DNA from 3 places in the Streptococcus nasisuis genome. Region 3 is predicted to be linked to each of the others. Evidence: predicted binding sites of a transcription regulator. Region 3 holds the regulator's gene; each other region holds the start of a gene.

What was found. The regulator Rex, encoded in region 3, represses fermentation and respiration genes when NADH is low (regulators of the CRP and FNR family bind a similar motif). The targets are predictions, from matches to a motif close to TTGTGAANTANTTCACAA.
Region 1: AB1F57_RS06780 (iron-containing alcohol dehydrogenase) is a predicted target of Rex. The motif match lies at 4,857-4,874, and genes of this name have one in related genera.
Region 2: AB1F57_RS09810 (nitronate monooxygenase) is a predicted target of Rex. The motif match lies at 6,605-6,622, and genes of this name have one in related genera.

Annotation. Positions count from the first base shown of each region.
Region 1 is NZ_CP162268.1:1,336,153-1,346,385, reverse strand. Features, by position in the region: gene AB1F57_RS06790 (G5 domain-containing protein) at 1-1,729, opposite strand, end outside; gene AB1F57_RS06785 (DUF6017 domain-containing protein) at 1,726-2,685, opposite strand; gene AB1F57_RS06780 (iron-containing alcohol dehydrogenase) at 3,630-4,781, opposite strand; gene AB1F57_RS06775 (IS110 family transposase) at 5,480-6,682, shown strand; partial or broken gene AB1F57_RS06770 (DNA polymerase) at 6,903-7,130, opposite strand; gene AB1F57_RS06765 (XRE family transcriptional regulator) at 7,139-7,816, opposite strand; gene parC (DNA topoisomerase IV subunit A) at 8,208-10,233, opposite strand, start outside.
Region 2 is NZ_CP162268.1:1,936,845-1,947,077, forward strand. Features, by position in the region: gene AB1F57_RS09785 (enoyl-CoA hydratase/isomerase family protein) at 1-311, opposite strand, end outside; gene AB1F57_RS09790 (OFA family MFS transporter) at 580-1,776, opposite strand; gene AB1F57_RS09795 (acetyl-CoA C-acetyltransferase) at 1,946-3,124, opposite strand; gene AB1F57_RS09800 (3-hydroxybutyryl-CoA dehydrogenase) at 3,139-3,987, opposite strand; gene AB1F57_RS09805 (acyl-CoA dehydrogenase family protein) at 4,169-5,374, opposite strand; gene AB1F57_RS09810 (nitronate monooxygenase) at 5,656-6,585, opposite strand; gene AB1F57_RS09815 (MaoC family dehydratase) at 6,712-7,113, opposite strand; gene AB1F57_RS09820 (alpha/beta fold hydrolase) at 7,307-8,197, shown strand; gene phaC (class III poly(R)-hydroxyalkanoic acid synthase subunit PhaC) at 8,263-9,333, opposite strand; gene AB1F57_RS09830 (poly(R)-hydroxyalkanoic acid synthase subunit PhaE) at 9,353-10,233, opposite strand, start outside.
Region 3 is NZ_CP162268.1:921,094-931,326, reverse strand. Features, by position in the region: gene AB1F57_RS04735 (GTP pyrophosphokinase family protein) at 1-640, opposite strand, end outside; gene AB1F57_RS04730 (CYTH domain-containing protein) at 722-1,297, shown strand; gene AB1F57_RS04725 (ribose-phosphate diphosphokinase) at 1,410-2,402, shown strand; gene AB1F57_RS04720 (cysteine desulfurase family protein) at 2,418-3,533, shown strand; gene AB1F57_RS04715 (DUF1831 domain-containing protein) at 3,535-3,879, shown strand; gene AB1F57_RS04710 (DUF4649 family protein) at 3,881-4,081, shown strand; gene AB1F57_RS04705 (redox-sensing transcriptional repressor Rex) at 4,293-4,934, shown strand; gene radC (DNA repair protein RadC) at 4,979-5,659, opposite strand; gene AB1F57_RS04695 (ISL3 family transposase) at 5,771-7,027, opposite strand; gene AB1F57_RS04690 (class A sortase) at 7,158-7,901, opposite strand; gene gyrA (DNA gyrase subunit A) at 7,901-10,233, opposite strand, start outside.

The sequences.
Region 1 (10,233 bases), 420 kb from region 3:
CAATTCTTACAACCTTATTAACTTTTATTTTCGTTTCAGTAGATTCTGAATTAAATGGTTCAGGATCTCTTACACCCTTAAACGTTTTATAGTGGTCATGAATAGTTACCTCACCGTTCTGACCCTCAGTAACAATTACAACTTCACCTTCATACATATTTGGATCTGATTCTTCAATTACATCGAATGGTACAATCTCTGTCCTTGTTATTACTTGTTCATCTTCAATTTGTTTCGTCCCATACTGAATGATTTCGTCTACCGCTTCTTTATTTATAATAGTTTTCGTATCAAGCAATTTTTGTGTTCTAGTACCTTTTCTTGTTTCGAATGTTTCTTGAATTATTCTGATACCTTTACTACCTTTACTAACAATAACTTCTTCATCTTCATACATTTCTGAATTTTCTTGACGTATTACCTGGTAGTTTATTTCCTCTTTCCTTTCAACAGTCTCCTGGCCAACTACCTCATTCACAATAATTTGATATGGGCTATTATCTTTTAGTAAAATTCTTGTTGGAGGAATACTTGCAAACACATATCCATTAGGTGGTGTCACTTCAAGTGTTACCTCATCCCCTCTGTTGCCGGTTATTGTATGGCCGTCACCAACTTTTTCTCCATCCTCTGTTACAAACTCAATTTTCTTAGAAATTGATTCAGGAATAACAGGAGTGTTATCAACTTTTTCAACAGCCTCAATATAGTTGTGATTAGAAGCAAATAAATCAAATCCATGTAGGTTGCTTCCATCACCAATCGACATAATTGCAAGACGAGTTTTTAACGGATTGATTGTAGAGTTTTTCCATGAGTTGATTCTTCCACTCGTCTTGTATGTTTTTCCGTCAATTATAAATTCAATATTTGAATTTACTTTTTGGTCGGTCACATTCAATTGCTGAACTTCCTCTTCAGTAAGTTCTTTCAAATGCTTAATTGATTTCCCTGTTTGTGGTTCTATTGAAAACTCACTATTTAAAACTAAGAAATATTTTTTAGTAGCTGATTTCAACCCCTTTAGTCTACCATCAATGATGTTAGTTGATAACTCCTTGTCACCAACCTGCACTTTTAAATAGCCTGCATTTGATTTCTGATATGCTGAAGCCATTTCATAGTATTGTGGAGTCTGAAAAAATCCTGTGACTAATTGACCATTTGTATCCAGTACATTGTCTGCTTCTGTCAATTCAAAATACCCGTGATGAGAATTTCGAGTTGTTAGAAAAGCATATGCAGTGTAAGAAAGGTTCCCGTATATATTATAAATATCTTGACCTAAATAACGGTTCAATTGATATTCAACCATTCCATAATCTAATAATGGAACTTCACGTCCATCAATCTCTGCGATTAGCTTACCGAGTTTATCACGCCTAAAATCTGACAAAGTTTTAGGTTGTCCATTGAATAATAATTTGTATGTATAAGCTTCAGGAATACGAATAGCCTGATAATTCTCAGTAAGGCTCGAATGTGCCCCCTTAGAAATCTCCAAACTTGTATCTGTATAATCAACAACGAATTGATTCCCATTTAGAGTACCCCAATCTTTACTACTCCCGTCTACATCATTTCGATGAGAAATTACTTCATTGGCATATACTGTAAATGAATTTACAGGTGAAAGTTGTGTGGAATTAAGACATATAAGTCCTATGGAAAGAGAAACCAGTCCAATTGTTAATTTACGCAGACAAAATTTACATTTTTTTGAAATCATAAGTTATTTCCTCCAAAATCTTGTTTCACTTGGTTTGAATAATAGGCACCAATAGTCTGAGGTGCATTAAAAGCTGTTGTTAAAATATAAGCACGGATATTTCGAATGTTTGTATCGACCTTTGATAAACACTCGCAGATGTAGTCAATATGATACATTGTCAGCTGTCTAAATCTATCTTTTACAAAGTCAATCGGCAATCGCATCTGATTGATTGAAATTGTTCCATCATGCTGATAAAACACATCAGCAATAACTGGTAAAACCTCATCCCATTCACATAATTTTTCTCGACACCCTGACTGTACTAATAATTCATACTGTACTTGTTTCTTTAATTTCTCAAGTTCATCCCCCTCTTCAATAGATTGATTGATATAAAATGAAGTAACATCTGTTGTATTATTTGTTGTATTATTTGGTAATGGTTGGTTCAAATTGACACCATGCATTGGGTCATTCTGAACTAATGCAGTAGAACTTTTAGAACGAGTGCATTGGGTCAAATTGAACTTTTCCATTGGGTCATTTTGACCTAATGCATTGGTTAATGTAGAATTTATTCCTTCATCCAATGCTTTCTCTGCAATTTGATTTCTTTTTATTTTTACCATCTCCTGTAATTCAAAAATTTTTTCTAAGTCCAATGAATACCACTTGGTTTTATCTCTTGGATCTTTATTGTAATTAGCAGTTAAAAGAAAACCTGCTTTTTCGAGTTTTGAAAAAGTCCTCTTAACTGTTTCATAACTAAGATATGAAAAATCGGACTCATGCCAAGCCCGAATCGAATTATATGTCCAATATCTACCATCGTGGAAATTTTTCCCATTTTGTTTATTTACTTCTAGCCAGAAATTTATTTGTTGGAGTACAATTGCTTCATTCAAACCTATTTCTCTGGCCAAGACAGGATTTGCGACAATAGGTCGCTCATCAAACAAGAGAGCATTCATAGACACCTCCTATAAAATTCTTTAAAAAGAAAAGCAACCAGAAGAATTTTGATTGCTCGATAAGTTTAAAACGAATGATGCATGATAGATTTAAGAGAGTTATTGATATAATCAAACCAAAAAATAAACCAAAAATAGTTAAAAGTATTGAGAATATTTGATTAAATAGCAATATACTTACTAATTCTTTAGTGTAAGTCAAAATGTTAAAAAATTATAAAGGAAAGCTAAAAAAGCCCGTAGAATCAGGCTTTTACGCTGAGTTAATTCTAAAAAAAGGTACCAAATTTTCTTTCAATTTTATTGGCTTTACATACATGTCCAATAAACCATTGAATAATTGCCATGTAGTGAAAATCCTTTCGTAGCAAGGGTTTGAGCCCCTCGACTTCTAAATTTTTCATCTAGGCACCAAATAGGCACCAAAATTTCGATTACCATGACAGTTCATATGCCAATACTTTACCTTTTTCTTAATAGTCAAAAGTTCAAAATCAGGGTAAACTTTTGAAAATTTTTTTTTATTTTAGGTGAAATTTTGGCTGAAATATATCGTGGCTGATAGCTATTCGAGAAATATAACTAATTCTTATTATACCACGATTTAATCTTTATTGCCGTTTTTGTTCTATTAGTGAAATTCTTGAAAGCCCTCAACTTAAGTAGTTTAGTCAGCGAGAGGAAAATCATTCTTCTACTTTGAAAATTAATCGAACATGTTTGAAAAACTTTAGTTTCTTACACACGAATGTGATTGATTCGATCATTCAACTCGTTAATTTGACTGTTGATTCTTTATCGCTACACTAACTCTCTAACATTTGTTACTTTTTATTCTTTTAACATTCAAATTTGAAGTCCCATATAAGGGCACATTCGAAACTACACTCTATCCAAAAAGACCTGTAGTTACCCACAGGTCTTTGTTAATGTTCAGATATGTATTAGAACAATTCTCTATAAAAAGCTATTGTCTCTTCTAAAGTTGGCATAAATGGATTCCCTGGTGCACAGGCATCTAGGAGAGCGTTCTTAGATAGGTATTCAAAATCAAATTCCTCTTCCTTGATGTTTAATTCTGTTAATTTTTTTGGAATACCTACTGTTTCTGACAGTCGTTCAATATTCTCAATAGCAAAAGTTGCACATTCTTCATCAGTCTTACCAACTGTTACTAGACCGAATGCCTTGGCAACATCTCGGAAGGCAGCTGGAACTCGTTTTGCATTTTCACGTTCAATAATTGGGAGCAACATCGCACAGCAAACACCATGTGGCAAGTGGTAGACAGCTCCTAGCTGGTGAGCCATCGAATGTACGTAGCCAAGTCCTGCATTATTGAAGGCCATCCCTCCCAGGAAGATTGCATTCACCATAGCTTCACGTGCTACAATATCCTGACCATCAGCTACTGCTTTTGGCAAGTGTTCATTGATTAATTCAATAGCACCAATGGAAAGTTTCTTTGTTACATCGTAAGCTCCTGGTGTTACTAAGGCCTCAATAGCGTGTGTTAACGCATCCATACCAGTTGCGGCAGTTAAATCAGCTGGTTTCGTTAACATGAGCTCTGGGTCATTAACCGACATGAGTGCGAGACTGTTTTTGTCAACCATAACCATTTTTACTTTGCGTTCTTCGTCAGTGATGACATAGTTAATGGTAATCTCAGCCGATGTCCCTGCAGTTGTATTAATCGCTACTACAGGTAGACCTTTATGATCTGATTTATGGAGACCTTCAAGTTCTTGTGGAGACTTATCATTTGTTGCCATAACAGAGATACAGCTCGCTGCATCCTGAGGTGATCCTCCACCCACAGAAACAATAAAGTCACACTCATTTTCTTTTAAAACTGCTAAACCATCGTATACATTTTTCGTAGAAGGATTTGGGTCAACTTCTTTGAAGACAACGAAATCTATCGATGCTGCCTCTAATGATGCCGTAACTTTCGGCAAAATATCGCTTGAGGCAATAAAATGATCCGTCACAACCAGTGCTTTTTTGAAACCCAACTCTGCCACATGTGTACCAAATTCATTGATAACACCACGACCAATTAGGTTTACAGAAGGTACATAAAATGTTGACATACGCTACTCCTTTTAATTATTTTATTGATATATTGTATTTTAATTATACGCGATTTCCATTCAAATTGCAATAGTTTGTTAAAAAAAACACATGATAAGATGCTATAAAACATATACTGTTTCTATATTGAAACATTGAGATACAAAATTTGATACGGAAGTTTGGTACACTATTCTAATAATTTAGCATCTATAGTTTATACCATTTGATTGAGCTATTTAAAACTTCCGTTACTCTCTAAAATAGCCTGTTTTATAAAATTACTTCCTACTCTTTTGCATCTCAACTAATGAATGTCCCAATTCAGATTCAAGAACTTTTGTAAATGGTTGCATCCAAAACTCCATCGGAAATCTTTCTTGCCTATTCTGGTTTCGACTAAATATATAATTGTTCCCAGCCTATAAATCAAAATTCAGCGGATTTCAACCCAATTGAATTGACTAAGATCAAAAACATACTAAGATTAGTAGTGAGGAAATCTCCGACGGGAGAAAGTACTCACTACTTTTTCTTTATGATAAAGTAGAGGTGTCTTGTTAAGTCGAGAACTCTTTTGACGCTAGACGTCGCATCAAAAACTGGCAAGGCACCTGTTTTAGAAAGAATGTTATCAAAGTATGTGGGACGCCAGACGTCGAGTATTGAAAATGACATCACTAAAACAAGGAATCATTCAAGACAAAGAGGTAATATCATGCGAGTAGTATTTGGGATTGACGTGAGTAAGGTAAGTTCAGAAGTAGCCATTCTAGTCAACGGCGAGAAGGTTCATAACTACACCATGTCCAATGATGCCATTGGCTTTTCTCGGCTACTTGGCGATTTGAAAACCGTCCACAAGCCAGAAATCATCTTTGAAGCAACAGGCGTCTATTCTCGTCGTCTTCAAGCTTTTCTGGATGAACATAGCTACGCTTATACACGACTCAATCCCTTAGAAGCCAAGAAGCAACTGGATAGCTTGCGTGTGAGAAAAACAGATCAAATTGACGCCGAAAAACTAGCTCAATCTCAGTTTGTACTGAATCGTAAATCGACGTATGTCCAAGAAGAAGTCTACCAAAACTTGCGGGATCTCAGTCGATTCTATCAGAACTTAACTGAGGACATCGTTCGAGCTAAAAACCGCCTGCACAAGGTCTTACAGGTCACTTTCCCTGAATTGGAAACTATCTTGTCAACACCAACTGGGGAACAATACTGGAACTTAGTTATAGCTTTTCCTTGCAAGGACTTCGTGCTTGAGTTAAGCAAGGATGAACTCTCAAAGAGCATCCGTCTGTCCACTTCAAAACGGATTTCTGACAAGCGTGTGGCTTACTTAGTTGAGAAGCTGACAGCACTAGCTAATCAATCTTATTGTGCCGTTAAGAAAACCTCTCCGATCATGGAAGAGGTGCGTTACTATGCAAAAGAATTGCTTAGACTTTCTGAACAGAGACAAACTGTCTTAGACGAAATGGTGGAACTAGCTCAGCCATTACCAGAATATGAGATTCTGCTTTCTATTCCTGGTATCGCTGAGACGACTGCAACAAGTATTATTGGCGAACTGGGAGATATTCGCCGTTTTCAGTCTGCCAATCAAATCAATGCCTTTATCGGTATTGACCTAAGACACTATGAATCTGGAAGCTTCCTCGCTAAGGAGCACATTACCAAGCGTGGCAATCCCTACGCTAGAAAGATTCTGTTCAAGTGCATTCACAATATCGCTTCAGCTAGTCACACTAATCCTTGCCATATCGCAGACTTTTATGAGAAACGAAAAAGACAATCGCAAACGACTTCAACCAAGCCACACACGATTGCCTCCATACATCGACTCATTCGGACAATGTATTACCTCATTATGCATAACAAACTTTACGATTACGCTTCAACCCAAAATCGATAAAACTGTTTATGCTCTATCATTGTAACACCTTATCAAAAAATTTCAACATAAGGTGTTGGTTTTGTATACACTTTTTTCACTAAACTTTAGTCCAAAAGAAAACAATTTCCTTATTTTGACTATTGAACTCAAAATATTTTTCGTCAAATACCTTGATGGACTTGACAAATGGTAGAAAAAATGAGTTGCTAAAATGCAACTCAATTCAAAGTGTAGATAAAGGCAATTCATGAGTCCTTCCGACATTATCGCGACCAAATACCTGCTTAAAAACAGGCGAGCTTGCTAGGATTAACCCATTTGAGTGGCCATCTCGACTGAGGACACATAAGGAAGTTGTCAAGGGGTTTAGACCACGTTCAACACATTCTATCGAGACATAAAAGGACTTCATATCAACAAAGGCAATATCTGATATCGGCTCCCTGAAATAATCAATCAGCCCCATATCCCCTCCTATACTACTAATGGCATAAAATGGCCAACAACCTTTCCAACAATTTTGGGCTGATCTTCATAAAAGGCAAACTTGTCCGGATGGTCTGGATTAATGGATACAAGACGGAAACCTTTTTCTTCCCGATAGACACGCTTGATATAGGTATGGCCGAACCAGACAATGGCATAAATACCACCGTCATAATCAAAACCAGTCTCCTTGATAAGTGCTACCTCTCCTGATTGGAACATGGGCTCCATGGAATTACCCTTAATCCAAGTCGCCACGTCATGGTCCATCTCTCTATCAAAATAGACCGTTTCTGTCTCAAACTCATCCTCAAAGATCTCACCAGTTCCTGCAGACAGCAAAATATTTGTTCGAACCTGATAGGCCACAAATTGTACAGACTGTTCTTGTTCCTCCAACAAACGCTGTGAGTAACGCTTCACCTTACCTTGATGACCACTGGTCAACTGATGGTAGACAGACAATAGATCAAAATCTGCATCAAAATATCCCATCTCCACCAAAAATGTTTCTTCCAACGCCCGCAAATGCTTAGCATTGGGAACCGTCGTCTCCGATTCCCACTTAGAAATCGTCACCTTCCCGACACCAACTAACTTCCCCAGATTTTCCTGCGTCATCTCATTGACCAAACGAATCGCTCGCAAACGCTCCCCTGAAAACATCCTTCACCTCAATAAGTTTCTTTATAAAGTAACTATATTATACAAAATATTCTGTTTTCTGACAAGTTTTTTCTATTTCTTTCCACTATTTATATATAGACTCTCTAGCTCAAACTTATTCATTGCATAAAAACCATATACAAAGCATGATTTACCAAGGTTTCTATTTAATATATAAAAAGAGAAGACCAAAATGGTCTTCTCAGTGGCACGCTTTCTTTTGTTCATTACAGTTTCTGGTGATTCACACTTTCACAGAATTTAGTACCAACCAATCAGCTGATGAAGCCATTCCTCAAAAGCAGGAAAGTTCTTCATGGCAAGCAATGTCAAAACCATAACTGCTATCAGAATCAGGAGTACAAGGTATTTCTTCTTCACTTTTTTTCTCCTATTTGACCCAAGCAGTCAACACTTCCTCATCAGAAATGGTTTCTGAGATAAAGCTACCGTTGCTGGTGCGTTCGGACAGACTGAGCTGGGTCACATCAATCTCATAGAGTTTGCCTGTTTTGGACTGAACGTGAAGGATTTGACTTGTCGTTTCATCTTCATTTGCCGTGCTAAAGAGGTCGAAATCACCCTGGTCCGTCAGCACTGGACCGGCCGCAAAGACACGGTGGGGCTTACTCTTCAGCTCACGCAAGACCTGCAGACCACGCTTGGCACGACTGGTCACAGGAATATCATCAGTCGCCATCCGCTTGAGACTACCGCGCTGCGTCAAGAGATAAATCGAGCTAGTATTGCTGATAAAGACGCTTGCTACGGTGTCACCATCCTTGAGGTTGACCGCTTTGACACCGGCAGCCTTGGCACCGATGACTGACACTTCTTCTATGTTAAATCGCAGAGCGTAGCCCTTCTCAGTGATGAGCATGATGTCGTCCATATCTACAGGCGATACAGTAATAACCACATCTTCGTCATCTTTAAGTTTGGCATACTTGGTTGACTTGGACTTGTAAGTCCGCCAAGGTGTGAACTCCTTCCGCTCAAAGCGCTTGATTTGACCGTATTTGGTCGCCGCGAAATAAGTCCCCTCTTCAAAATTCTCAACCAATTCAGCGTAGATAATCTCTTCATGATTGTCAAAATTCATCAGGGTCTGGCTGAGGTGCTCGCCAATATCCTTCCAACGAATATCCGTCAATTCATGGACAGGTCGGTAGATGGCATTGCCCAGATTAGTAAAGAGTAAGAGATGCTGGGTCGTCTTAGCCTGTTGCAAGAATACCAGCTGGTCATCGTCCCGTTTACCCATTTCTTCCAGCGTAGAGGCGTTGAAGGAACGTGGACTGGTCCGCTTGATATAACCTGCCTTGGTCACGCTGACAAAGGTTTCCTCTTCGACAATGAGACTAGCCGTGTCAATCTCGATAGACTCTGCTTGGTCCTGCAATTCCGAACGACGCGGATTGGCAAAGATTTTCTTGACCTCACGCAATTCTTTCTTCATCAGATTGAACATGGTTTTCTCATCACCAATAATGGCCGCAAGAGTCGCAATTTGTTCTCGCAGGGCATTTTCTTCATTTTCCAAGGTGACAATGTCCGTATTGGTCAAACGGTAAAGCTGCAAGGTCACAATCGCCTCGGCCTGTTCTTCTGAGAAATCATAGCTGACTTTAAGGTTTTCCTTGGCATCAGCCTTATTTTCAGAGGCACGGATGAGAGCAATGACTTCATCCAAGATAGAAATAACGCGAATTAAGCCCTCAACGATATGCAGGCGTTTCTCAGACTTTTCCTTGTCAAATTTCGACCGAGCAACGATAATCTCACGACGATGGGCTATGTAACTAGACAGAATTTTCTGCAAGCCAACCTGACGCGGGGTAAAGTTGTCAATGGCCACCATGTTGAAGTTGTAATTGATTTGCAGATCCGTGTACTTGTAGAGATAATTGAGGATGGTCTGCTCGTCACTATCTTTTTTCAGTTCAATGGCAATTCGCAAGCCCGTCCGGTCTGACTCGTCACGCACTTCTGCAATGCCCGGCACCTTATTATTGACTCGAACATCGTCAATCTTCTTGACCAAGACCGCCTTATTGACTTCGTAAGGAATTTCTGTGACCACAATTTGTTTCTTGCCAGCCTTGAGGTTCTCAATTTCACAACGGCTACGAACCACTACACGACCCTTACCCGTCTCGTAGGCTTTCTTAATCTCATCAGCCCCTTGGATAATGGCACCTGTTGGGAAGTCTGGTCCAGGCAAGAACTCCATGAGCTTGTCCAAGCTAGCTGTTGGATGATCAATCATATAGACAACGGCATCGATGACCTCCGCTAGATTATGCGGCGGGATGTCAGTCGCATACCCAGCTGAAATTCCCGTCGCACCATTGACCAAGAGATTAGGGAAGGCAGCTGGTAGCACAGTGGGTTCTTTTTCCGTATCGTCAAAGTTC
Region 2 (10,233 bases), 1.0 Mb from region 3:
TTAATTGCTGCGATGGATGGCTGGCGAAGATGTTCTAGTCTGGAGAAAGTATCATTGGCATAGGTCATGTATTCGAAGGCTTGTGTCGGCGTCATCTTATCCATTTCCTTGATGTCTGCGCCGGCTACAAATGATTTCTCACCTGCACCTGTAACGATGACTACACCAATTTCTGTACTGGTTTCCACTACATCCAATACTTCATTCAAGTCTTTCAAGACTTGTGAGCTGAGGGCATTCAATGCTTCTGGACGATTGATGGTGATATAACCGATGCCATCTTTGACGTCCAACAATACAGTTTTGTTCATAAACATTCTCCTAATGTGTGATGTGATTGGTCACCTAGGGTCAACAATGCAACCAATCTATTGACAAAATGTAAAACGCTTACATTATTAGTTTATCAACTATTTACATATTCGTCTACTTAAGAAATTTTAATAGTCGTATTAGGTGGACTTATAGAAATTGTGCGAAAACTAACTTATTTATTGAGGTTGTTCAACCATCAAAAAGTAATCAAGAACGCTTTCCCAAAAAGTAAAAAAGCACCCAGATTTCTCCGGGCACTAGAGGTTAGGAAGCTTTTTTAGATTTAGCAATGTAGTAAAGCTGGAGCAAGATTCCGACCACGGCCATGCCGATGACGATATAGAAGGCCATAGAGTAGTCTCCATTGTTGGCTTGAGCCAGACGAGCACCCAGCTGTGGTCCTGCAATAGCAGCCACACCGTAAGCCGTAAACATCCAGCCGTAGTTGGTACCTACATTGGCCACACCCCAGTTATCAGCCGTGATACCTGGGAAGGAACCGAGGAAACCACCGAAGGACAGGGCAACCAGCATGACACCGATGATAGCCAGGACACTGCCTTCACCTTTAAAGGTCGCTGTCAGGAAGAGCCCTCCTGCTACTGCGGCAAACATGGCAACAACGGTCGGGTAGCGACCAATTTTATCAGACACGGCTCCCCAGAAAATCCGGCCAAAGGTATTGGCGATGGAAACCAGCATGACAAAGAATGTCGCTTCACTGACCAGCTTGTATTGGTCAGAGATGGATGCGGCACCACCGATAATCATCATACCACCGGTCGCACCGAGGATGTAAATCAACCAGAGTAGCCAGAAATTGCCTTCACGCAACATTTCCTTATGGGTCTTACCAGTCGGAGCTGCAGCACCTGGTGTCGGAGCAGCTGCTGGAGCCTTTTCCATGACCAGGGAAGACGCACAGATAACCACCAAGAGGGCAATACCCAGTACATTGAAGGTCCGGTAAACACCCATGGCGCCAATCATGCCTTTAGCAACTGGCCCGATAATCAGGGGACCAAGACCAAAGCCTGCCGCTGTCAAACCACCAGCCAGACCTTTTTTATCAGGGAACCATTTGGAAGCGACCGAAGTGGCAGCACCGTAGGCAGACCCGATACCTAGACCCAGGATGACACCGTAGGTCAGATAGAGAACCGGCAAGCTGGTTGCAAAGCCTGTGGCAAACATGCCTAAACCAAAGAGGATACCACCTAAGAATACAAATTTCTTAGGACCGAGGGCATCAACCTTGGGGCCGAAAATAATCATTCCGACCGGAACCATGGCAAAGGAGATACTAAAGGCCAGTGAGGTCTGGGCCTGTACCCATCCTTGGTCGGCATTGGCTTCCAAGAGAGCTTTTTGGAAAACGGACCAGGCATAGCCCGCTCCCAAGGAGAGGTTGGTCAAGATGGCCGCCGCCAAAATGACCCAACGATTTGGTGTTTTTTTCATAATCTTTCCTCACATAATCTACAAATGGTGAAAGTTACTCAATGAAAATCAGGAAGACGCGGAGAACTCTGACGCTTATGGTTTTATGGCGACGGGCTGAAAAGCACACCCTGAGCTTTTCACATATCAAGTCGAGTCAACAACGTCTGCGTTTGATTTTCGAAGAGTACTATCTGCTCACGATAACGGCTATCCCCATACCACCACCGATACAGAGAGTTGCTAAACCGCATTTGGCATCACGTTTTTGCATTTCATGTAGAAGTGTGACAAAGATACGGGCGCCTGACGCTCCGATTGGGTGACCGAGGGCAATGGCACCACCGTTTACATTGACAATATCTGGATTGAGTCCTAGTTCACGATTGACTGCGCAGGCTTGGGACGCAAAGGCTTCGTTGGCTTCAACCAAATCTAGGTCACTGACAGACAAGCCTGCCTTATCCAGGGCCTTACGGGATGCGTAGATAGGACCGCAACCCATAATAGTTGGATCTAGACCTGCACTTGCATAAGATTTGATAGTAGCAAGGACTGGCAGACCCAATTGTGCAGCTTTTTCACTGCTCATCATAATGATAGCCGCTGCTCCGTCATTGATACCAGAGGCATTTCCGGCAGTAACAGTACCGTCATTCTTGAATGCTGGGCGCAATTTAGCCATGCCTTCCATGCTGGCATTTTCACGTGGATATTCGTCTGTGTCAAAGACGAGTGGATCGCCCTTGCGTTGCGGAATCAGGACTGGTACGATTTCGTCTTTGAATTTACCTGCCTTGATAGCAGCGACAGCCTTTTCCTGGGAACGAACCGCAAAGCTATCCTGATCTTCACGGGTAATATTGTACTTGTCTGCGACATTCTCCGCAGTAATCCCCATATGGATTGGCTCGAAGGCATCCGTAAGTCCATCTTTTAGCATGGTATCAATCACTTTGCTATCACCCATGCGGGAACCCCAGCGCTGATTTTGAATAACATACGGCGTCTGGCTCATATTTTCCGTACCACCTGCAATGACAACATCTGCATCTCCCAAAAGGATAGCTTGAGCTGCTAGGCTGATGGTTTTCAGACCAGAACCGCAGACCTTATTAATGGTGAAGGAAGGAGTCGTTACAGGCAAGCCAGATTTGATACTAACTTGACGTGCGACGTTTTGTCCAAGACCTGCACCAAGTACATTACCAAAAATCACTTCATCCACCAAAGTAGGATCAAGGTTAATTTTTTCGAGTGCGCCTTTGACAGCAGTTACTCCCAAATCAACAGCAGATATATCTTTTAAACTTCCACCGTAACTGCCAATTGGTGTTCGAACAGCTGCTACAATTACTGCTTCTCTCATTTTTTTCTCCCTTCCTAATACGTAAAGAATCCTTGACCAGTCTTACGACCAAGTTTACCAGATTCCACCATTTTTTTAAGAAGTGGAGCTGGACGGTATTTTGGATCCGCGAAGCCATTGCTCAAGACATTCATAATAGCCAGCACCACATCCAGACCAATCAAATCTGCCAAGGCAAGCGGTCCAATCGGATGGTTGGCACCCAGTTTCATGGCTGTGTCAATTTCTTCTGCACTGGCAACGCCTTCTCCCAAGACAAAGATTGCTTCGTTGATCATTGGAATCAGGATACGGTTGACCACAAAGCCATAGGAATCCGCCACGCGCACTGCTGTTTTATTGATTTTTGCAGTGACTTCTTCTACCGCAGCAGCTGTTTCTGGAGAGGTTTGAATGGCACGAATAACTTCGACCAATTTCATAAGAGGAGCTGGGTTAAAGAAGTGCATACCTAGCACCTTGTCCGGACGACCTGAAGCGGCAGCAATATCGGTCACAGACAGGGAGGAGGTATTGGATGCCAGGATGGTTTCTGGAGCTGTAATCTCGTTTAATTGTTTAAAGATGCTCAGCTTGATATCGCGGTTTTCAGTCGCTGCTTCCACCACCAATTGCACATGTTTGGCATCCTGGTAATCTGTCGACGGGATCAATCGTGCATAGGCTGCGTCTGCTTCTTCTTGGGTCATTTTTTCTTTTCCAACAGCACGATCAAATTGTTTCTTAATACCTGCTAGACCACGTTCAACAAATTCTAATTTAATATCATTGAGATAGACAGTGAAGCCTGATTGGGCAAAAACCTGAGCAATCCCGCTGCCCATTTGACCAGACCCAATGACCATAACATTTTTAATTTCCATTATACTTTTTCCTTTCCTTTCGCCCTAGAGCCAATATCCTGGGAGCAGGAGATTCCCCACTCCCGGATAAATTGCTTACACTTAGAAAATCATTTCTCTTTTCAAATGCCTTGACCAGCAAATCTCCAGTGGAGGTTTGCGGCTTGTCGCCTTGAGCTGAGAGATGGATTTTCAGTGAGTTTTAGACGAAGGCACCGATTCCAGTCAATTCACGCGCCACAATCATGGCATTGATTTCGTGTGTTCCTTCATAGGTGTAAATAGCTTCCGCATCTGTGAAGAAGCGAGCAACTTCTGTTTCGTAGGTAATACCGTTACCGCCGCAGACTTCACGAGCCAGGGCTACTGTTTCTCTCATGCGGAGAGAGTTGTGGAGCTTAGCCAGTGAAGAGTTGAGCATTTCTTCTGTGCCAGATTCTTGGATTTCGGCAATTCGTGCGGAGTAAGCAATGGCTGCCTGCACATTTGCCTGCATACGAGCCAATTTTTCCTGTACCAATTGGAAGCCACCGAGTTTGCGGCCAAATTGTTCACGAGTTGTGGTCAAGCGCAGAGCTGCATTGAAGGCACCAGCCGCTGTACCCATGGCAATGTAAGCAACGTCTGCGCGTGTGCGAACGAAGATTTTCGCTACATCGCCATAGCCGTTGATATTGACAAGACGGTCTGCTTCAGGAACTTCCACATCTTTGAGTGTAATGTGACCATTGTTTACGATACGGAGGGAAATCTTGTGCTCCACGTTTTCCACAGAAAGACCTGGGCTACCTTGTTTCACCATGAAACATTTGATTTTCTTGGTTTCCACATCGCGGGCAAAGATTGGAATAAAGTCTGCTGTCTTAGCACCACCAATCCAGCGTTTTTCGCCGTTCAATACCCAGACATCACCCTTACGCTCAGCTGTTGTTGCAAGACCACCTGCAATGTCAGAACCATGGTCAGGCTCTGTCAAACCGAAACAGGTCTGTGCTTCAAAATTACGAACTGGTGTACCAAAGCGCTCAATCTGCTCCTGGCTACCACCAATGAGAATCGTATTGTAACCAAGTCCGCCATGCACTGTGTAGAAGGTTGCAACAGACGGATCGAAGCGAGCCATTTCCAGGTAGAGGAAGGCGTTGTAAAGCTCACCAGCCTTCCAAGATCCTTCGCGACCAACGAACAAATCTGGGTGAGTCATAATTTTGGCTGCTGCAAATGCTCCCAGGATTTCTTCACGTGGAAGCAGGGCTTTTTCATAGCTGTCAATCAAGACTGGACGAACACGTGCTTCTAATTCTTGGCGCAAGTGTTGCAAGACTTTCAGTTCACCCTCCGTCAATTTTTCGGCATAACCGAACAAATCTTCTGGGTACAACTCTCTAGCTAATTCTTTAACTGACATGGTAATAGACTCCTTTTTGTATTTTTTGCTTTGTGTAAAGCGTTTACATTTTGTTGACAACATTATAATATAACGAAATTACATAAAAATCTACTTAATAAAAATTAATACGACTATAAGTGAAGATTATAGAATTTCACAAAGTAGGAAAACACAAGAATCCTTACCATTGCTAACTTTGGAAAGCATAAAAATAGGAAGAACGGAAAGTTTGTGAAGAAAAAAGCAGACCGGATTCTGAATCCAGCCTGCCAAAGAGGAAATTGGCAGTGTCTTAAAAATTAGAGGTGGAGTTTCTTCAAGACATGCTCTGCTTCTGTAAAGATTGTCTCGATAATGGCCTTGGCAGGCTTGATGTCATTGACCAGACCAGCAATTTGTCCAGCCATGAGAGAGCCGTTTTCAGCATCTCCCTCCTTGACTGCCTTGGCAAGAGCCCCCATGGTGATTTCTTCCAGATCATGACGGGAAGTAGCTTGAGCCTCTATTTCCAGATATTTGTCTGTCATAGCATTGCGGATACAGCGTACCGGCGCCTTAAATTTGCGACCAGTCACGACAGTTGAAGTGTCTACCGCATCCAGCACAGCCTGCTTGTAGCTATCTGGTATCGGGCATTCTTCTGCCGCGAGGAATACGGTCCCCATCTGCACCCCTTCTGCTCCCAGGGCAAAGGCAGCGACCACACCATGGCCATCTGCCACACCACCTGCACAAATCACAGGAATATCTAGAGCAGCAGCCACCTGTCTCGTCAGGGGCATGGAAGCCATTTCGCCGATGTGACCACCTGCTTCCATCCCTTCAGCCACTACAGCATCACAGCCCAATTCCTGCATTTTGAGGGCCAGCTTGACACTTGGAATAACTGGGACCACCTTGATGCCAGCTTCCTTGAGACGAGGCATATAGGGTTTCGGTGTACCTGCACCTGTGGTCACGACCTTAACCCCTTCTTCAATCAGGACTTCCACAATCTCTGCCACATTGTCCATCATCAACATCAGATTGACCGCAAACGGCTTATCCGTCAGGGCCTTGGTCTTCCGAATTTCCTCTCGGACCTCATCTGCCGTCATGCCACCTGAGGCAAGAATACCCAGACCACCAGCGTTTGAGACAGCGCTGACCAATTGGTGACGAGAAATCTGAGCCATGGCTCCTTGGAAAACGGGATACTGGATACCCAACAATTCTGTAACACGATTCATCTTGCATGTTCCTCCTGTTTCGTTATCTTTGTCACAATCATACCAAATATTGAAACCCTTTTCAATCCTTCTTCTATTACAAAATCTTATGTCAACCATAACAAATTGTAATGTGTCTGGACTAGCCTATTTTGGCGGGATAACATTGGCCTGACCAGCTATGACCTTGACACCATCCTGATTGGTCACGATAGTCTCCAAGGTCAACCAGCCCTTGTCATCAATGGCTGTAATGGTTGCGGTCGCAGTCAAGGTATCCCCGATTCCAACGGGTTTGAGGAATTTCAACTCCTGCCCCAGATAGATGGTGCCAGGACCAGGCAGATACATGCCCAAGACGGTTGAAATCAAGGAAGCACCCAACATGCCATGGGCAATCCGCTTCTTGAACATGCCCTGTGAAGCCTCAACTTCGTTGACATGGGCAGGATTCAAATCACCTGAAATCCCTGCAAAAAGGATCACATCTGCCTCTGTAATGGTCTTAGCAAACTGACCCGTCTGCCCAATTTCAAATACTTTTGTCATTGTACTACTCCTTTTCGTCATTTTATTTATCCTCAATGAAAATCAATCTAGCCACCAGCAGAACTCTATCACTAACTTATTTCAAGGCGACAGGCTGAAAGGCTCTTGACAAGGGATGGTTTTGATTTTCGAAGAGTATTAGTTGATTTTTTATTATTTTTTACTATAATGGGGTCAAAGAAAGGGTTATTATATGAAATCATATCCTATCCACTACCATACACTGAAAAATGGTGAGCGCCTAGCCTATTCAAGAACTGGGACTACTGGCCCAACCTTGATTCTCCTGCATGGCAACCTGAGTTCGTCGGTTCATTTCTACCAGCTGGCAGAGGCTCTGGAGGGAGACTTTCAGCTAATTCTTCCAGACATGCGTGGCTTCGGGCATTCCAGCTACCAGCAGCCTGTCCATTCCCTGCAGGAATTGGCTCTGGACTTGGTGGAGCTCATGGATGCGCTGGCAATCCCTAGCTATGCTATCCTTGGTTGGTCCACAGGCGGTGGGGTTGCCTTGGAAATGGCTGCGCTAAAACCACAAGCCGTTGAGCAGGTATTTCTCCTCGCATCCATCGGCATACAGGGCTACCTGTCTCCTAGCGATATCAATCGACCTCAATTAGGCCTGCTGCCGCTCCTCATCCAGACCAATCGGGCCATGGCCAAGTGGAATCCCGTCCTGCAGAAGGTCGAGTTGGCCTTACAAAACCGTGACCAGCGTATCCTCAAGAAAATAATGGATCCCCTCTACCAACTCTACCCGATTTCTGAGCAGGATTACCAGACCTATATGGATGCCATGTGCCAGCAGCAAAACTACTCTGACATCTTTATCAACCTCTTCACCTTCAATATGACCAATCAGACAAACGGCCTGGTCGCCGGAACCAACCGGATTCAAGATGTCACCTGTCCGGTCATCATTATCCACGGGGACAAGGACAAGGTTGTTCGTATGGACTCTGCTCTTCTGACCTATCAGACCTTGAAGCAACAGGCCCAGCTCTATGTCATGGATGCTGGTCACTCTATCCAGACAGACCAACCTAATCAGCTAGCAGACATTCTAAGAAAACATCTCCTCTAGCGAACAAGCCACATTGGTAACTTTCCCTATTATAGACAAGGAGCTGGGCTTAAGCCCAGCCCTTTTTACTCATCATGGGTTTTATAGAAATCCATGAGTTTTGGTATTACTTGTTGGCGGGACCTCTTGCTGACAAAGAGGCCGATATGGCCGGAATCATAATAGACAGTCTCCGTATCTTTTGAGCCAACCAATTTCGGTAATGGTTCAGAAGCCAGAGTCGGCACTTGGTCATCCCGATTGGCAATGATATTGAGCAATGGCTGCTTGATATTCTTGAGATTGACCGTTTCATCACCGATTTTGAGTTCGCCCTTGACCAGCTTATTATCATGGTACATGTCATTGGTAAACTGACGAATGGTCGCTCCAGCCTGGGCAGGGCTATCAAAAATCCAGCTTTCTAGGGCCAAGAAATTGGTCATGGCTTTTTCATTGTCCAATTTATCAATTAAATCCAAATATTTATTGGTGGTTAATTTGATAGGCGATAAGAGCAAGAAACCGTTGTTCATGACTTCTCCAGACAGGTTGCCATAGGCTTCGACCATACTGTCTGCATCCATATATTTGCCCCACTGGAAGAGCAACTTATCACACGGAGAGAAATCAATCGGCGCCACAACAGTCACCAGATTCTTGACCAAGTCAGGATTGAGGGCTGTAAAGATAGTCGCGAAATTGGCTCCCTGGCAAATGCCGAAAAAGTTGATTTTATCGGCACCAGAATGGTCCAAAACAGCCTCCACACAGTTGCGCATATAGCCCTGGATATAGTCTTCCATAGTGATATACATGTCATCCTTGGTCGGATACCCCCAGTCGATGACATAGAGATCCGCCCCCGCATTGAGCATATCTTCCACAAAGCTATTGCCCTCCTGCAGGTCTAGCATGTAGTATTTATTGACCAGGGCATAAGAAATCAGGGTCGGCGTCTTGAGCGGTCGTTTTACTTTTGGTTTGAAATGATAGAGGACCAACTTATCCTCTGCGTAGATGACTTCTTTTTCCGATACGCCACCTTTTGGTCGTTCCAGCTTGGTCAAGGTTTCAATGCCCTTAATCAAGCGTTGTTGGGATTCCAGGGCATCCTGGATATTTTTCTTCGGTATGGTAAATAATTCCTCAAACATAGGCCATCTCCCTTCTTACTTATTTGCTGTCAGCTTTCTTGCTGGGCTTGGTCTTGGCAGGCTTGGCCTCTGCGCCTTGCTTGATGTCCTTGAGTTCGCGCTTGAGCTTGGTCACTTCGCGTTTCAACTCTTGAACCTTTTTATACAGGCTGCGCGCATCACTTTCTAGGACAATCGGCAGGCCTTTCAGGACTAATTCCAAGAGTTTATTGCGAGCAATGACAAACTGCGCATTGGCGGTACCAAATTTGGCCAAGAGTTGAGAAAATTCATCTGAGTAGAAATATTCTTGTAAGGTTTTTTCTACTTCATTAGACCAATGATGATAAAATTCCTTGTATGTTTGCGGTTGCTCACCCTTTTTAACCAATTCAGCAAATTCTTCCATTAAAGTTTTAGCCCGATTTTTGGTTACTTGGGTTAGTTTTTGCTGGAACTCTACACTTGTTAGGATTAACTGAATACTATTGTCAATAAAGGCATTCTGAGCCTCTATCTTTTCCGTATTGTTGCCCATGCCCGGAATGCGCAAGAGCGGCGCTACTGTCTGCTCATACTGGCTCTTCCACTGGTCAAAGAAACCAGCCAGCTTGTCTGGATCTCCGTTGGCACCCTCGACATAGAGACGACTGAGGTCAAAGAAGGATTCAGCCCACGGCCCCAAGAATTGAGACCAGTTATCCTTGAGCGCGCCGGTCAGCTTATAAGGCGCTTCTAGGATTGAGCGCAGCTGGGCAGGAATATAGGGTTGGACAAAATCAGCATAAAATTGCTGGCCATCTGACATCCACTTGTTGACCCATTCCTTACCATCTTCTTCAAATGGCTTCGAATAGAGGTCACGAAGGTTGTCAAAATAGCGATAAAAACTAACAAAATGCTTGTTGGCATCCATCATTT
Region 3 (10,233 bases):
TTCCGACACCGTCATTCAACTTGCGGTGGGCGGGGTCAAAAAGAGCCTGAGCCTCCTGAATGTCGTTGCGGATTTTACGCATCTCCTCGTCTAGTTCGTAGGCAATCTTGGCTGTAATTTCCAGCCGTTTCTTGATTTCCTCAGGGAAATTTCCCTTATACTTGTAATTTAGCGAATGTTCAATAGTCGCCCAAAAGTTCATAGAAAGTGTTCGAATCTGGATTTCTGCTAGGACGGTCTTGCTGCCATTGATCGTATCCACCGGATACTCAACGACCACATGATAGGAACGATAGCCCGATGCTTTCATGTACTTGATATAGTCCCGCTCATGGACAATCTGCATGTCCTTGCGCTTGCGCAAAATAGCCAAGACCTCCTCAATGTCATCCACAAACTGGACCATGATCCTCAGACCGGCAATGTCCTGCATGTCCTGGGCCAGATTTTCCAGCTTGATATGCCGCAGAGCCATCTTTTCCTGAATAGACTCGATAGGCTTGACCCGCCCCGTCACAAATTCAATGGGAGAATGGCGGTTAAACTTGCGGTACTGCTTTCGAATACCACGCAGCTTAATTTTCAACTCCCCGACAGTCTGAATGTAGGGGTCTAAAAATTCTTCCCAATTAAACTCCATACGGCTCCTTTCTTGTCAAATCCTATAAATTGTATTAGAATAACACAAAGATTATTATACCATATGAAAGGGGTTTACAGTATGAAAAACCATCTGGAAATTGAGTACAAAACATTATTAACCAAATCTGAATATCTTCGACTGCTACCCGATTTCGCAGATGTCCAGCCTGTCATGCAGACTAATCACTACATAGACACGCCGGACTTAGATATGAAAAGCAACCGATTTTCCCTCCGTATTCGGACCTTTGAGGACATGGCAGAGCTGACCCTAAAAATTCCCCAGGAGATTGGCAATCAGGAATACAATCAAGCTCTAGACATCGATACTGCACGAAAATTGCTGACCAATTTTCAACTACCAAAAGGACAGATTACTGACATCATTTCAGCCACCGATGTCCCTCTTGATAACCTAGCCGTCTGGGGTAGCTTGACCACCAAACGCTATGAAAAAGAGACCTCTATCGGTCTCATGGCCCTGGATGAAAATGACTATGCCGGCATCCATGATTATGAACTAGAGGTTGAAGTGGCCGATGCCGAAGTAGGCAAAATCCTCTTTGACGACTACCTGAAAAAACAATCCATCCAATTCAAATACGCCAGCAGCAAGGTCGCCCGCACCGCAGCCCAGATAAAATCAGCCCAATAAGGCTGATTTTTGACTTTACTACTGAAAATTGTCCGTTTTTTTGGTAAAATAAATCTATCTATGTTTCATTGCTTTTATGAAAAAGTAGGGTTATAAAAAGGAGTTAGTCAAAATGGTACAACCACTTGGTGAACATAACATTAAATTATTCTCGCTCAACAGTAACCGTGATATCGCTGAAAAAATTGCAGAATCAGCCGGTATTCCTCTTGGAAAAATGTCTTCACGTCAATTTTCTGACGGTGAAATCCAGATTAACATTGAGGAATCAGTCCGTGGTGTTGATGTCTATATCATCCAATCAACTAGCTACCCAGTCAACAATCACTTGTGGGAACTCTTGATTATGATTGACGCTTGTAAGCGTGCCTCTGCCAACACCATCACCGCTGTCATGCCGTATTTTGGCTACGCTCGTCAAGACCGCACAGCCTCTCCACGCGAACCAATCACTGCTAAACTAGTAGCAAATATGTTGGTAAAAGCCGGTGTCGACCGCGTTCTGACCCTGGACCTCCACGCATCACAGATTCAAGGTTTCTTTGATATTCCAGTGGATAATCTCCTGACAGAGCCACTCTTTGCGTCCTACTACATGGAAAAAGGCCTCTGCAACGACGATGTGGTCATCGTTAGTCCAAAAAATTCAGGAATCAAGCGCGCTCGTAACATCGCAGAATTTTTGAATGCACCGATTGCAATCATTGACTACGCCCAAGACGATTCGGAACGTGCCGAAGGCTATATCATCGGTGATGTTGCTGGGAAGAAAGCCATCCTGGTCGACGATATTCTAAATACAGGCCGCACTTTCTCTCAAGCATCCAAAATTGTTCAAGACGGTGGTGCAACTGAAATTTACGCCGTTGCCAGTCATGGACTTTTCGCTGGGACTGCTGCGGAACTCTTGGATAACTCTCCTATCAAGGAAATTTTGGTCACAGACTCTGTAGCCAGCAAGGAACAACATCCTAATAATATTGCTTTCATTACGGCTAGCGACTTGATTGCTGATGCTATCCACCGCATTCAAGAACACCAGCCATTGAGCCCACTTTTCAAATTTAACAGCCCACTTTTCAAATTTAACAGCCCACTTAAATAAAACTAGGAGTTACACTTGATTTATTTAGATAATGCAGCTACGACTGCCCTGTCACCGGCTGCCCTAGAAAGGATGACGGAAGTCGCTGCAGACATCTATGGCAATCCGTCTAGCATCCACGGTGCTGGTCGCAAGGCTAATCAGGTTCTCAGACAGGCACGACAGGATATAGCTGATATCTTGTCGGTCCGTCCTGATAACTTAATCTTCACATCTGGAGGCTCTGAGGCCAATAATTTAGCCATTCAAGGCTATGCTCTGGCCCATCAAGACAAGGGCAAACACCTTATCACTACTGCCATTGAACACCATGCAGTCCTCCATACCATGCAGTATCTGGAGGAACGTTTTGGCTTTGAAGTGACCTATATCCAGCCAATCGACCAAATCATCACAGCCCAGCAGATCAAAGATGCACTTAGACCAGACACCATTCTGGTCAGCACCATGTTTGCCAATAATGAAACTGGCCAACTGCTCCCTATCCAAGAAATTGGACAGTTACTAGCAGACCACCAGGCAGTTTTCCATGTTGATGCAGTGCAGGTCATGGGAAAATTGCCTGTCCAACCTGAAGAACTGGGAATTGATTTCCTATCTGCTGCTGCCCATAAATTTCATGGCCCAAAAGGTATTGGTTTCCTCTATTCAAGATTGCCTAAATTTGATGCACTCATACATGGCGGTAAGCAAGAAAATCAACATCGTGCAGGAACAGAAAACCTCCCTGCCATTGCGGCGATGGCCACAGCCCTCAAAGAGCAAACTGCTAAAAGGGACCAAGATCTTCAATACATCACTTCCCTAAAAGAACACCTCATCCACCACCTGGCCGACACTGACTACTACATCAATCAAACTGGCGACCACCTTCCTCATATCATCAATCTGGGCTTTCCTGGTCAACTCAATGAACAGGTTCTCATGCGCCTAGATCTAGCCGGAATCGCAGTTTCAAGTGGTTCTGCCTGCACAGCAGGTGTTGTACAAAACAGTCATGTCCTTGAGGCTATGTATGGAAAAGATTCTCCACGACTGAAAGAATCCATCCGCATCAGTTTCTCAGAAAGCAATACGACTGCTGATATTGATGCACTCATCACTGAATTACACAAGATAATAGGAGGATAAAATGGCATTTGAAAAAACTGTACGCTTAAAAGATTGTAACTTTACCTATCATATCAGCTCTGGTATCAAAAAATACACCCTACGTGACAATACCTTTGAGCAAACCAAGGCTGGCCACTATCAGCTGGAACGCCTACTAGAAGAAGTTCCCAATTCTGGGCAAGGTTTCCTCTTGAAAATTATCATCAACCAAGATTTGACTGGTTTTAAAATCAACATCACAGACAAGTCTGGTCTTCGTTTGATTAACATTTTCAAACCAGGCAGCAATCCAGTTATTCAGGAAAAATTCTACTTCCTCATGGATAGCCTGGTCGACCGAGATATATTTACAAAAGAGGCCTAAGATGATTGAAATCTACTACACTGATGCCTACAAACTAGAACGGGTTCAACAATTTAATAATCTGGATGAGGCTAAATTGGCCTTTGCAGGCTGTGTCACCCTACCAGATTATTACCCTGTTACCCGCATTCTCAAGGACGGACAAGCTCTTGACTTCCAAGGCACCGTCGGAGACCTCTATCGCTATTTTCAAACCCTATAGAAAGACCAAGTTGTTTGGTCTTTTTTTCAAATCAATCTGTTGATTTTTTCACAAACATAGACTAAAATAGAAGAAAGAAGTGAATTAACAAACAAGCTGATAGTGATGTTATCGGTTTTGCAATCCCTTGCAAATTTTTGATACGATTTACAAAAGATTGTGAAATCTATCTGACCAGTAACCGGTGTCCTACAGCTAGAAGGAGAAAAGAGTGAAGAACATAAAAAACGCTGACATCCCTCGGGCCACGGCTAAGCGACTTTCCTTATATTACCGCATTTTCAAGCGATTCCACGCTAGCAATATTGAGAAGGCCAGCTCAAAAGATATTGCAGAAGCTATCGGAATTGATTCTGCAACTGTCCGCCGTGATTTTTCTTATTTTGGTGAACTAGGTCGCCGTGGTTTTGGCTATGACGTCCAAAAATTGATGGAATTTTTTGCTGAAATTTTAAATGACAATTCCATCACCAACGTTATGCTCATAGGGGTTGGTAACATGGGACGTGCCCTACTCCACTATAAGTTCCACGAGCGAAACAAAATGAAGATTGTTATGGCTTTTGAGGCAGATGATAATCCAGCTGTGGGCACAGTTGATGAATCTATTCCAATCTATGCCATTTCTGAATTGAAGGAACGGATTGCCGAGGCTGATTCACAAACTGCCATCTTGACCGTCCCAAGTGTTAAAGCCCAGGAAGTAGCTGATGTGCTAGTTGAGTCCGGTGTCAAAGGAATCCTCAGCTTCTCACCAGTTAACCTCTCTGTACCAAAAGATGTGGTTGTCCAATATGTGGATTTGACCAGCGAACTGCAAACACTCCTATATTTTATGAGAAAAGGCGAATAAGAGAGCAAAACAGAGTTAGTTTCGACTAGCCCTGTTTTTTGATACTAAAATAATTCACTCTCTTCCCTGAAAGAATAATAGTCCTTCTGCCCGACAATCAGATGATCCAAGAGAACCAGACCCAAAGTCTCACAAGAATCCTTCAAATTTTCAGTAAAGAGCAAATCGTTTTTACTCGGCTGTACAGAGCCTGACGGATGATTGTGAACGATGATAATCGAGGTCGCCATACACTTGACTGCATAATGCAAAATCTCCCTGGGCTCTGCAATACTGCGATTGACACTGCCGATAAAGACTGTTTTTTGGTGGATGACCTGATTCTGAGTGTTGAGATAGAGGGCGACCAAATGCTCCTGCTTCTGCTGTCCAATCTCCTGAATCATTTTACGCCCCAGTTTTTCACTACCCAAAATACGATCGTTGAGCAAAATCTCAGACTGATTGATGCGCTTACCAAGCTCAATCATGGCCTTTATCTCAATCGCCTTGACCCGACCAATCCCAGTCAAGCTCTGCAATTCCTCAATAGACAAATCCTTTAGAGCCGCCAGATTTTCCAGCTGATTGTGTAGATTGTTGGACAAGATAGAAACCGGCTCCTTTTTTGTACCCGTACGGATGAAAATAGCCAGGAGTTCCTGGTTACTCAGGCGTTCCGGCCCCAATTCTAACAAGCGTTCACGGGGCATCAGTGCTTCTTCCTTAAAATCAATTTGATACATAAAATCCTCCTCACCTATCTGTTCGTAAAAAAATTGAAAAAAGGATAGAAATTCTACCCTTTTGACAAATCAATTTAGGCTCTTTGTCAACTGTAGTGGGTAGATGAAAAGCTAACACCTAGAGAGGACGAACTTCGTTCTCTCTTTCTTTATGTTCAAAGCAATCAAAATGCGTTTTTTAAAGTTCTCAAAGTTCCTGAAACCAAAGGCATTTCTTTTAATGACTTTGATGAGATTATTGGTAGCTTCCAGTTTGGCGTTGGAATAAGGCAATTCTAGGGCATTCAAAACCTTGTCTTTATCCTTTAGAAATGTCTTAAATACCGTCTGGAAAATAGGATTAACAGTGGTTATTTCTTGTTCAATTAGGTCAAAGAAATGGTCTGAGTTCTTCTCTTGGAAATGGAATAAGAGAAGCTGATAGAGTTCATAGTGCTGTCGTAGTTCCTCAGAGAAAGACAAGAGTTTTTCCAGGATTTCCTTGTTAGTCAAATGCATTCGAAACATAGGGCGATAAAATCGTTTATCATTGATTTTACGGCTATCTTGTTGTATCAATTTCCAGTAGCGTTTCAAAGCACGGTATTCCTGCGATTTTCTGTCGAATTGATTCATGATTTGAATACGGACACGGTTCATAGCACGGCTAAGGTGTTGAACAATATGAAAGCGGTCGAGTACAATTTTTGCATTCGGAAAAAGCTGTTTAGCAAGTTGATAATAGGGACTAAACATATCCATGGTAATCACTTTGACTCGATTTCTAACCTTTCTAGGATAGCGTAGAAAGTGGTTTCGGATGGTTGCTTGAGTTCTTCCGTCGAGAATGGTGATGACATTTAGGGAGTCGAAATCTTGAGCGATGAAGCTCATTTTCCCCTTCTTGAAGGCATACTCGTCCCAACTCATCACCTCAGGTAGGGTATTCCAATCCGTTTCAAACTTGAACTCATTGAGCTTTCTCATAACTGATGATGTTGAGATAGCTAGCCTGTGTGCAATATGTGTCATTGCTTGATTTTCGATGAGTAACTGGGCGATCTTCTGACTAACAGCGACAGATATTTGATGGTTTTTCTTAACAAGAGGAGTTTCAGCGACAGCCATTTTCCCACATTCTTTACACTTGAAACGACGCTTTTTAAGGCGGATAAGGAGTGGGTAACCAGCAGTTTCTAGGTAAGGGATTTTTGATGCTTTCTGGTAGTCGTACTTAGCCATTTGTCCCTTGCATTCTGGACATTTAGGAGCCATGTAATCCAAGTAACCGTGGAGTTCTAAGTGAGTTCCCATATCATATTCATCAGTGATAGTAATATTTTTGTCTTTAATTCTGAGAAAATTAGTGATAAGATTTAGTTGTTCCATATGAGTCTTTCTAAAATGATAGTTTGAGCACTTTTCATTATAGGTCATATGGGACTTTTTGTATATACTCAAAAAGGCTCCATAATTTCCATGGTGGTTTTACCCACTACAGAAATTATAGAGCCTCAATTTATAGTTGAACCTGATTATATGTTTGTTCAAAGTATTTGAGTGTTTCGCCATCAGCCTGGTCATAAGGAATCACTTCTTCTAAGTCGCCCTTAACAATGGTCCGCATGGTGGCAGCCAAGTCTTCACAGGTAACCAGCGTAATCTCATTTTGCCCTTCAACATCATCGATGACATAGACACTATCAGGCGTCACTGACTGAACACTTTTCACGTTATAAACGTAGATGTTTTCCTTGTCAGTCAAATAAATCTTCATCCCCTCTTTGGCATTTTCAAGAGGAGAAAAGAGAGTTTCACTGGCTCCAGCCATACCAAAAATATGGTGGCTGGCTAGCGAATAGTTGCCTTTACCCATTTCTTGCGTTTCTTTCATGGTGCCCGCTCCATACATGAGGGCAACGTTTGAAAGACCTTTGAAAATTGGCAAGTTAATCTTCAAATCTGGGATAGCAATCCCTCCAATAACTGGCAGCTGCTGCGCTTCCCACTGGGCCTTCATAACAGCTTCCGTAGAGATAGATTCTACTTGAGCAAAATCAAATGTAGTCTCCACCTCTTTATTACTAGCAATTTCTTCCTTGGATACTTTGGTTACCTGATACTTATTACTGTTCCAGGCAATCATCATATTGCGGATAGATGTGTTGAAAATCAAGGCTAGCGAGATGAGCATTAGGAGACCTATTGCAAGATTTCTCAACCATGACCCCAGTCTTGCTTTTCTTTTCTTATCCTTTGTCATTACTTATCCTCTTCTTCCGTATTTTCTTCGTCTTCTGCAGCATCAACCAGTGCAAAGGTCATGATTTTCGCTTCCTGATCCAGTCTCATTACCTTGACACCCATAGTCGAACGACCTGTTTGCGAAATATTGGCAACGCTGGTCCGAATAATGACACCTGTATCTGTAATCACCATGATGTCCTCAGTGCCTGACACCGTAATCAATCCAGCCAATGGACCATTCTTTTCTGCCACTTTCATGGTGATAATTCCCTTACCACCGCGACCTTTTGTCGGATACTCACTCGCAGGCGTCCGTTTGCCAAAGCCCTTCTCGGATAGCACCAGAACTTCCTGGTCATCGAAAATCATGGTCGCTCCGACCACCTGGTCACCGTCTCGCAGGGTAATCCCTTTGACACCCGTTGCAATACGGCTCATACCGCGGACAGCTGTCTCCGTAAAGCGTACAGTATAGCCAAACTTGGTTCCCATAATGACGTCTGCCTGACCATCTGTCAAGAAAACATTGATAAGTTCATCATCTTCTTTCAAATTCAGAGCCTTGAGACCATTTTGGCGGATATTGCCAAATTCGGACACGCTGGTACGTTTGACAATCCCCTGACGGGTCGCAAAGAAGAGATAATGGCCATCTTCCTGCTCCTTGGTCACATTGATAATGGTCTGGATGGACTCATTTTCCTCCAGTTTGAGGAGATTGACCACTGGCAAGCCCTTAGCGGTCCGACCGTATTCAGGAATTTCGTAACCTTTCAGACGGTAAACACGGCCTTTGTTGGTAAAGAAGAGCAGACGGTCATGGGTGCTGGTTGACACCAGTTCACGGACAAAGTCGTCGTCCTTGACACCTGTCCCCTGAACACCGCGTCCACCACGTTTCTGAGCGTGGAATTCATCCTGGGCCAAACGCTTGATATAGCCCTGGTTTGACAAGGTAATCAAGACATCTGCCTCTTCAATCAAGTCCTCGTCTTCTAGTGACAAGACCTCACCGACCATCAATTCTGTCCGACGTTCATCCGCATACTTGCGCTTCACTTCGTCCAGCTCTTCCTTGATGATGAGAATCACACGCTCTGGCTTGGCCAAAATATCCGCCAAATCAGCTATCAAAGCTATCAATTCATCATATTCAGACTGAATCTTATCACGTTCCAATCCTGTCAGACGACGGAGACGCATATCCAGAATAGCCTGGCTCTGACGCTCTGAAAGATTGAATTTGGCCATCAATTCTGCTTGGGCAATAGCATCCGTTTCCGAATTGCGGATGATACGAATAACCTCGTCTATATGATCCAGCGCAATCAGCAAGCCTTCTAAAATATGGGCACGTGCCTCAGCCTTCTCCTTGTCAAACTGGGTCCGACGGGTTACTACTTCTTTTTGATGCTCGATATAGGATTCCAAAATCTGACGAACAGAAAGGATTTTCGGAACACCATTTTGAATAGCCAACATGTTGAAACTAAAGTTAGTTTGGAGCTGGGTCTGCTTGAAGAGATTGTTCAAAATCACATTGGCAGAGGCATCACGACGCACCTCAATGACGAAGCGAACACCCTCACGGTTGGACTCATCACGGACCGCGGTAATACCGTCAATCCGTTTTTCCTGCACCAAGCGAACGATATGTTCTTGAACCTTGGATTTGTTGACCATGTAAGGAAATTCCGTTACGACAATCCGCTCACGGCCATTGCCATATTCTTCAATCTCCGTGCGCGAGCGCAGGGTAATCGATCCCTTACCAGTCTCGTAAGCACGGTGAATACCTGATTTACCCATAACCAGGGCTCCCGTTGGAAAGTCAGGCCCCGGTAAAACCTCCATAATTTCACGAGTGGTGACTTCTGGATTGTCCATAACCAGCTTGACCGCATCAATGGTTTCACCCAGATTATGCGGCGGAATATTGGTCGCCATACCAACGGCGATACCTGTCGTCCCGTTGACCAAAAGGTTGGGGAATCGTGCTGGCAATACCTCTGGCTCACGCTCGCTGGAATCATAGTTGTCCGCGAAATTAACGGTATTTTTGTTAATATCACGCAGCATTTCTAGCGCAATCTTGCTCATCCGAGCTTCAGTGTAACGCTGGGCAGCGGCACCGTCCCCGTCCATGGAACCAAAGTTCCCGTGACCATCAACTAACATGTGGCGATAAGACCACCACTGGGCCATACGGACCATGGCCTCATAGATGGCAGAATCCCCATGCGGATGGTATTTACCCATAACATCACCCGTGATACGGGCAGATTTCTTATGGGGCTTGTCAGGAGTGATTCCCAATTCATTCATTCCATACAAAATACGGCGATGAA